Regions from separate parts of the Calothrix sp. CBUCES-K 9914 genome, predicted to be linked through region 1. Evidence: riboswitches for the same ligand, from Rfam matches in the RefSeq annotation. Region 1 holds a riboswitch; the other holds the start of a gene.

Region 1 (4,219 bases):
GATAATTAGCTTGGGCATCTTCTAACTTTTTGAATACTTTTGGCTTAATCGTTATGGTAATAATTCTACCATCACAATCAACGTCAAAAGACTTCCAATTATTCTCCGCTGTTTTAACATCGGATGGAAACTCATTAATTTTGAGAGTGACTTCTAGTTTGCCTTGTGTTGTCATGGCGCCACCTTTATCTAACTCTTAAATGTTTTGTATGTTACTTGAACATCAAAAATGTTACACTTACGCCGTTTGAATGTAACTTAATTATTGCAAATCTTTATATTTTGATAATTTGTGTAACAATTGTTAGAATATTTGTTAGAAATGCTGTTTAATTTGAGCTACCCAGATGCGAATGCGCTCTAGAGTTAATTCAGGTTGGTTATCTTCATCTATCGCAAGTCCAACAAATTCTCCCTGAGTAGAAGCTCTAGTGCCATTTCTGAGTTGTATTACTTGACCCTCAATTATCGCTATTGACCCATTACTCAATTCAACTGGTCTACGACTAATTAAAGCTTTGGATTCTTCAAAATTGTAACCTTCTGTAGACCAACAACCAACCCTAATACCTCCTAATAAGGTTATCTTAGTTGCTAATATCCCCATCGCATCAACAAAGTTGTATGGATATTCTACTTGGTCTCCTAAACCAAAGTATGCAACTTTTTTATTCCGAAAATTTATATTTTCAAGCCTTGGCAAAAAAACTTCCCAATCACTCTGTAACCTCCCAATACCCCAAGTTGGCGAGCCAATAATTAGTTTATCATACTTTGCAAAATCTTCCTCGCTAGCTTCTGCTACGCAATACAATTTTACTATCTCTTTGCCAAACTCATTCCGTATTAATTCAGCTATAGCATCGGTGTTACCCGTTGTACTGCTATAAAACAGTCCGATTTTTGCAGACATTGTACTCTCAACCTTCACGTTTGATTTACTAGTTGTTGCAATTTATAATCAACTAATAAGACATTACAGTAAAATGAAATTTATTGCAAAAAGTTTGCACTAAAATTCTTATATCCCTTTCTCAATAATACTTTTTATTGCAAATCACTCCGTAATGGCACAGTATTGTTAATCTATACACATTAGCTGCTGCGTCTTTACGGCGCCTTTGCTAGTACTAAAATATTATTCAAGAGTCCATTATGGATACATCAGGTTCTCTCAAGTCTGAGCTTAATGCAAAAGGATGGCGTTTTACTTCCCAACGTGAAGTAATATTGCAGCTTTTTGAAAATCTTCCTCAAGGCAGTCATTTAAGCGCAGAGGAAGTGCATGAGTTGTTATCGGAGCGTGAAGAAAAAATCAGCTTGTCAACGATATACCGGACTTTAAAGCTAATGACTCGGATGAAAATTTTACGTGAGTTGGAGTTAGCAGAAGTTCATAAGCACTATGAGTTAAACACCAACTCCCAAAATAACCATCACCATGCAGTGTGTATTCAGTGTAATATGACCGTGGAGTTTGAAAATAGTTCAGTTTTCAAACAAGCCTTGAAACAGGTAGAAAAAGCTGGTTTGGATATGCTTGACTGTCAGCTCACCATTCATACTATCTGCCCTGAAGCTATACGTAAAGGATGGCCTGCAATGCTTCCAAATAATTGGCTTTGTACGCGCGCTATCCAATCTAGGGAGCAAAAGTAATCAAATGTAAAGATTAATTAAGTTAAATCGAAAAAATTAAGTTAATTTATATTAATATACTTTGCTTTAAGATTCCGTGCTTCTTAAGCAAGTCGGGAATCTTACACACCCGCAAAATTAATCTAAGGATAGATATTTTAGCAGCAATAACATATATAATCATATATTGTTATCGAGTTACGTTAAGTCAACCTGATATATATACCTATGTACATCCGTTGATTCAAAATAGGTAGCTGAATCTAAATTCAGTACAACTGAATTTAGAACGGAGGAACCAGTTCTTTGGGGCTAATCTATGAGAGGCACCTTCCAGCCTTTGCCCGTCAGCTAACTCCGTAAGCTTTGGAAGGAACTCCCTTATATATGGCTGTAATAACAGTTTAATTCGGGTTTCCTTATCATCAATTTTAGATTTGCTTATTATAAGTAAGTGAAGTGTCATCAAATCTTGACAATTCATTAATTAAAACATGAGAATATCTAAGATTGACATCTCCACTCCTTTGCGCGTTGTTCTTTATATCTGGAGAGAAGTGAAACTGTGAAAATAAAGCCAATGTTAACTCGACTTCAAAACACTATTGGTCGAGATGATTTAATCGAGCAAATGATACTGGCACCATCTGCAAGTTGGAGCATGACGGCAACAAATAGTAACTTCACGAGTATTGACAAGAATGATGGACTTGGAAATACGGCAAAGTTTATTGTTGCGTACAACAGTTCTTGTTACAGCCATACTGCACTGGATATAGCTTTATGTATGGCACATCAAGCAAGGTTAGCGTCAAACATGCGAGTGCTAGTTCAAGCTGTTTATGTAGTCGAGGAAGAACAAAACTGCTACATAGGTGATACACGAGATACACGAGATACTTATATTAATACTAGTAGTCAACCTACTTATGAGTATTTCGCTTGTGATTTACCAAATACGTCAAAATCTGTTACACCCGTGTTATTGGAACAAAGATTTCACGAAAGCTGTTTGACAAAGATAGAGCAAGCAGATAATATTCTTTATTCCGCGCGTTCTTTAGCGGAAGAATGGCAAAGTAATTTTAAAGCATATTTACGCTTTGGCTCTGTTGCAGCTGAACTCAAGCAAGTTGTTCAATCTGAAAACGCGGATATATTGTTTTTGGGTTGTAAGTCTTTTTACCACCCACTAGTTCAGTCTTTAGGTTCTGACTTAGGATGTACTATTTTAGGAATCCCGACTTCGATAGATTAGTTTGAAATTTAGTTTGAGATTAAGTTTGAAATTTAGTTTAAAATTTTTGATACCCCCCGACTTGGTAAAAGAAGGGGGGTATTTGATGTTTTGCGTTCAAAACGGCTTAAAAAGGTTTTACAATTACTGCACCGTAAGCATCATTTGGTAAATATTTTTTTGCTGCTTGCATTAAGTGTGTGGAATTTTGCCCTTGAATGTGAGAAGGGTAATCAAAAGCTGGTTCTAAGGCGCCTACGAGTGATTGATAATAACCATATAAAGAAGCTCTATCGCTGGGAGATTCATTCGCGAAAACAAATCGCTTTGCGACCTGAGAACTAATACGGGTTAGTTCGGAAGCACTAACTGGTTCAGCAGAAAGCGCACGGATGTGTTCGCATATAACATTTTCTACTATTTCTAAATTTTCTACCGGACACTGTGCTGAAACATAAAATATTCCTTGGTGTTGAAAATTCATGTTGCTGGCGCCGATGTGCGATACTAAACCTCTATTTTCTCGCAGGTCACGTACTAACCTAGATGTACGTCCATGTCCTAAAATTGCTGCGAGTACATCTAAAGCATAGGTTTGACTCAGGTCGTTCAACCCAGGAACTCGCCAAATCATTGCTAAACGCGCTTGTTGTAAGCTTTTATCTATATGTACACTGCGAACAATTTTCTTAAATGGTGTTTCTGGTTGACTTATTGTTTTTTGATATGGTGTTTGCTCCTTATCATTGGCAAACCCTAAAATAACGGTATCGATTAACTTTTCGACGGGCAAGTTACCTACAACTACTGCTGTCATTGACTTTGGCTGATACCAATGCGAATGGAAATCTCGCATTTGCTGGGGTTGAAGCTGTGATACTACTGAAGTGCTTCCTAACACCTGACGACGATACGGTGATTCACAAAAGGACATGTCCATCATTTTAGTAAAGATTCGGCGCCGAGGATTATCATCACTCCTGCGAATTTCTTCTAATACTACTAACCTTTCGCGTTCAAATGCATCATCGGGAATTAACGGGTTTAATACCACATCCATTTGCAACGGCGCCAGTTCAGTAAAATCTTGAGGGGCACAAGTTAGATAGTAATGTGTATAGTCTTGGCTAGTAGCAGCATTTGTTACAGCACCACGCTGCTCAATTCTTCGTTCAAATTCTCCGCTTTGTAGTCTTTGAGTTCCTTTAAATATCATATGCTCAAGAAAATGAGCCATTCCATTAATTTCGTCAGGTTCTGAGTAACTACCAATCGAAAGCCATAAACTTAAGTTTACAGCATCAATAGGCATTTGCTCTGCTACTATCGTTAGACCATTGGGTA
Region 2 (4,219 bases), on a different contig from region 1:
TGTAACTTCTATTTCTCCTTGCAGTAATTTTACTAGCCTAGTTACAATAGCTAACCCTAACCCGGTACTTTCGCTCAGGTAAGATTTATCTGAGCGGTTGACGCGGAAATATGGTTCAAATATCTTTGCTCGGTCTTCTTCGCTTATTCCTATTCCAGTATCCGTTACTGCTAATGTCCATTTTTTACTGTTTATTTGCTTACAGTTAATTTTTATACTCCCTGACTCCGTATAGCGAATTGCGTTACTTACTAGATTGGTAATTATTTGCTGTAATTGTAATGAATCCGTGACAACTTCAACTGGCGCCTTTTTACAATCTACTGTTATTGTCAGATTTTTGTTACGCACGAGGGGTTCCATCATACCGTGGACATTTTCAATAATTTCGCATACGTTAGTAGGTGAAGCCTTTACTTTCAGCTTTCCTGCATCAAATCGCGAAATTTCTAGTACGTTGTTGATTAGGCGAAGCAGTTGCCTTCCATTGTTTAGTATATGCTCTATATGAGCTAGATTGTGATATTTTTCTCTAATTTCAGGTGGTTGTTGCTGTACACGCAAAAATAAGTCTGAATACCCAATTATAGAAGTCAGTGGACTTTTTAACTCGTGTGCTAAAAATGAAACGTTGTCTTGATTTGCACGTATTAAACGATTCAATTCTTCGTTGTTTAACTTAAGTTGACTTTGCAACTGTTGTAATTCATTTAACCGCTCGCTTACGTAGCTCTTAAAACATTGGGCTATCGCTTCATCTATTACTGCATCAATTATTCGTATCGCGCGAATTGCCTTTACCGTATTTATACTTGCTAAATCTTGCTCCAAGGTGTCAAATATGACTGTTTTTAATAAATGATATTCTCTCGCAATTTCTGAAGGGTTATATCCTTGTCTTGCTCTAAGAACACCATGCTGTAAGCTAGCTTCGACAATCGTTTTGATATCATTGTCGTGAGACTCAACTAGTACATTTGACATCGCCTTGATTACGTCAGGGAGATGGTCAATTATAGCACTCGAACGCAAATTTCCAGCACTGGTAATCTGTCTGTCCTTACGGACTTCTGCTACCCACTCCTGAGTAATCGCGTCGGTCTTTTCTAGCAACAGTTCACTAACATTCATTATTCGTTCTTAAAAATAAAGAATATATTATTTTAATTGCAATTATTTAGCCATGTAACTGCCTCTAGCAGTAAATAAAATTTATTTTATCTATCTTGAGGAGTAATTACAAAAGTGTTTAACTAAGTTAATGTGAATTAAGAGCTATGCAGTAATAAATAATCCTAATCCTAAAGAAAGATAGATATACGGTAGTATTACGGTAATGTTGATGTTAAACTCTATATGTCGGAGTCAGTCAGCCTAATTCGATAATAAAAATTATACCTGTCAATGCTAAGTGTATATAATCAAAATTGTCGAAACGGAGGAACCACTTTTGGGGCGTATCTTTTTAAAGTGCTGAGTTATGAGTGCTGAGTTATGAGTGGGTTTATTACTCAGCACTCAGCACTTTCAACTCATCACTTGTAAGAGAGGGGTATCTCTCAACTCTAGCCCGTCAGCTAACTTCGTAGGCATTGAGAGGAAACTGATACATGTTGCACTACATTATATTTTTGTTGCAATCTTAATCAGATATCCTCGGCTGGTACTGCTCGGATTTTTTGTACCTACTCAAATTTGTTGAGGTTACTCTGTGATATTTCAATTAAATTTAGCGGCAATTGCGGCAGTTGCTGGGCAAGCGGTATGGCGCCGTTCTAAACCCTTCATTGTACGTGATAGTTTTCTGCTCCCTTGTTTGGGATTTTTGGGTGTAATTTTGTTATGGTGGCTGATTGCAATTTTAAACCACCAACTAATGCCAACTCCAGCAGAGGCACTAGTTGCTAATCTTGACTATATAATGAATCCGTTTTTTGAACGGGGACCTGGTAACTTGGGCATCGGTTGGTTGCTGATAGCTAGTTTGCGTCGGGTATTAATAGGGTTTGGACTAGGCGCCTTAGTTGCGATCCCGGTCGGGTTTCTAGTTGGTATGTCTAAGCAAGCGATGATGGCACTTAATCCTGTCATTCAAATCTTTAAACCTGTATCACCTTTGGCTTGGCTACCAATTTCTTTAGCTATTTTCAATCTTGCAGACCCATCAGCGATTTTCGTAATTTTCATTACTTCGCTTTGGCCTACCATTCTGAATACAGCTTTGGGAGTATCGAGCGTTCCCAAAGACTATATAGATGTCGCGCGAGTTATAGAAATGCCGCGTTGGCGCCAAATCATTAAAATTATCCTACCTGCAAGTTTGCCTTACATTTTTACAGGTTTACGAATTAGTTTGGGAATCGCTTGGCTTGTAATTGTGGCAGTAGAGATGTTAACAGGCGGTGTTGGGATTGGGTTTTTTGTTTGGGATGAATGGAGTAGGCTAAACTTAAACTCTGTTTTTCTGGCAGTGTTTGTAATCGGTTTAACTGGACTATTACTTGATTATGCTGTTGGCAAACTTCAAGAATTTGTTACTCATCGTAAATAGGTATTTAAGAGTATGAGTAACACTAATAATAATTGGACACGGCGCCATTTTATCCAGGGTATAGGAGCAACCGCAGCGGGAAGCGTTCTTTCTTCTTGTGCTGTTAACGCGAACCGGGCGCCACGTGGTTTGTCGAAGCAAGCATTAGAAATTGAACAGGTTGTTGATTCCAAAACTTTAGAAAAACCCAATTTAACTGTGGGTTATGTACCAGTAAATGACTGTGCGCCATTTGCTATCGCATGGGAGAAAGGGTTTTTTCGTAAATATGGATTGAATGTAACCCTTAACCGTGAAGCTAGCTGGGGAACATCGCGGGATGGAATTATTTTCGGACGTTTGGATGCTTCTCCTGTGGTATGTGGTGCCGTAACAAACGCTCGTACAGGTGCAGAAGGCGCCCGTCATGCTCCACTATGTGCAGCCATGACAATTCACCGTCATGGTAATGCTTTAACTATGAATAAAGCAATGTGGGAAGCTGGGTTGCGACCGTGGAAAGAATATAATGGTGATTTAGAGAAGTTTGGAAGAGATTTTCGCGGTTACTTCGATAAATTACCTTCGGAAAAACGTGTTTGGGCGGTAGTACTGAGTTCTGCCATATACGAATATTTTGTTCGTTACTTAGCTGCTGCTGCGGGAGTGGCGCCAGATGAGGAATTTAGAATTGTAATTATTCCTCCGCCGCAAATGTTAGTGAATATGCGAATTGGAGCGATGCAAGGTTATATGGTAGCAGAACCTTGGAACACGCGCGCAATTACTGGTAATGAAGGTATTGGTTTTACATTTGCTCAGGGTCGGGAAATATGGCACGGACACCCAGATAGGTTACTTGCTGTAATGGAGTCGTTTATTAACGAGAATCCTAAAACTTATCGGTCGTTAGTGAAAGCGATGATTGAAGCTTGTCGATACTGTGGCGACCCAAAAAACCGTGAAGAAGTCGCTAAAATTATCTCTAATCGCTCATTTACAGGCGCCAAACCAAAGTTAACTCGTCCCGGAATTGTAGGAGAATATAATTATGGTGGTTTTGATGGGAATAAAAGAATAGTATCATCACCAGAAACTACAATATTTTTTGACTTGCCGCCTTCTTTCGCACAAGTAGAAAATGACCATTCAACGTTTTTATGGCAGTCTGAGAGTTTATGGTTGATGACGCAAGCAACAAGATGGGGACAAAATAAAGAATTTCCCAAAAACGCTGAACAGCTAGCACGTAAAGCATGGCGAACAGACCTATATCGTGAAATAGCTGCAGAACTGGGCATTCAGTCTCCTAAAGAAGACTACAAAATAGAACCTGCTGAAGCTTTCATCGACAAAAAAGCATTTGACCCCAGTGACCCTACAGGCTATCTTAAAAGCTTCAAAATTCGTGCAAACAGCCCCATCTCATTTTATTTGTCTAGTTAGAGATTATTCCTACTTCGAGGTATAAAATGAAATCTACCATTGCGAACACAAGTTACCAGGAGTCAAATTTGAACCGTCCTGCATTTTTGGAAGTTATCAATTTGCGTAAGTCTTATCGTAAACAAGACGGCAGTGAGTTTGTAGTGCTAGATGACGTTAATCTTACGGTTGGCGATAATGAATATATTTCTGTAATTGGGCATTCTGGGTGTGGTAAATCTACACTTCTTAAAATTGTCGCAG

What was found. Region 1 has a riboswitch for cyclic di-AMP ahead of AC2JBO_RS30735 (universal stress protein). Riboswitches for the same ligand answer to the same signal wherever they lie in the genome.
Region 2: linked by a shared signal. The riboswitch ahead of ntrB (nitrate ABC transporter permease) and the one ahead of AC2JBO_RS30735 (universal stress protein) in region 1 are both predicted to bind cyclic di-AMP.

Annotation. Positions count from the first base shown of each region.
Region 1 is NZ_JBXXZH010000179.1:5,063-9,281, reverse strand. It holds gene AC2JBO_RS30750 (fertility inhibition FinO-like protein) at 1-175, opposite strand, end outside; gene AC2JBO_RS30745 (flavodoxin) at 317-913, opposite strand; gene AC2JBO_RS30740 (Fur family transcriptional regulator) at 1,156-1,659, shown strand; cyclic di-AMP (ydaO/yuaA leader) riboswitch at 1,884-2,019, shown strand; gene AC2JBO_RS30735 (universal stress protein) at 2,204-2,896, shown strand; gene AC2JBO_RS30730 (M16 family metallopeptidase) at 3,003-4,219, opposite strand, start outside.
Region 2 is NZ_JBXXZH010000021.1:20,692-24,910, forward strand. It holds gene AC2JBO_RS06895 (sensor histidine kinase) at 1-1,131, opposite strand, end outside; cyclic di-AMP (ydaO/yuaA leader) riboswitch at 1,396-1,607, shown strand; gene ntrB (nitrate ABC transporter permease) at 1,712-2,551, shown strand; gene AC2JBO_RS06905 (ABC transporter substrate-binding protein) at 2,564-3,976, shown strand; gene AC2JBO_RS06910 (ABC transporter ATP-binding protein) at 4,003-4,219, shown strand, end outside.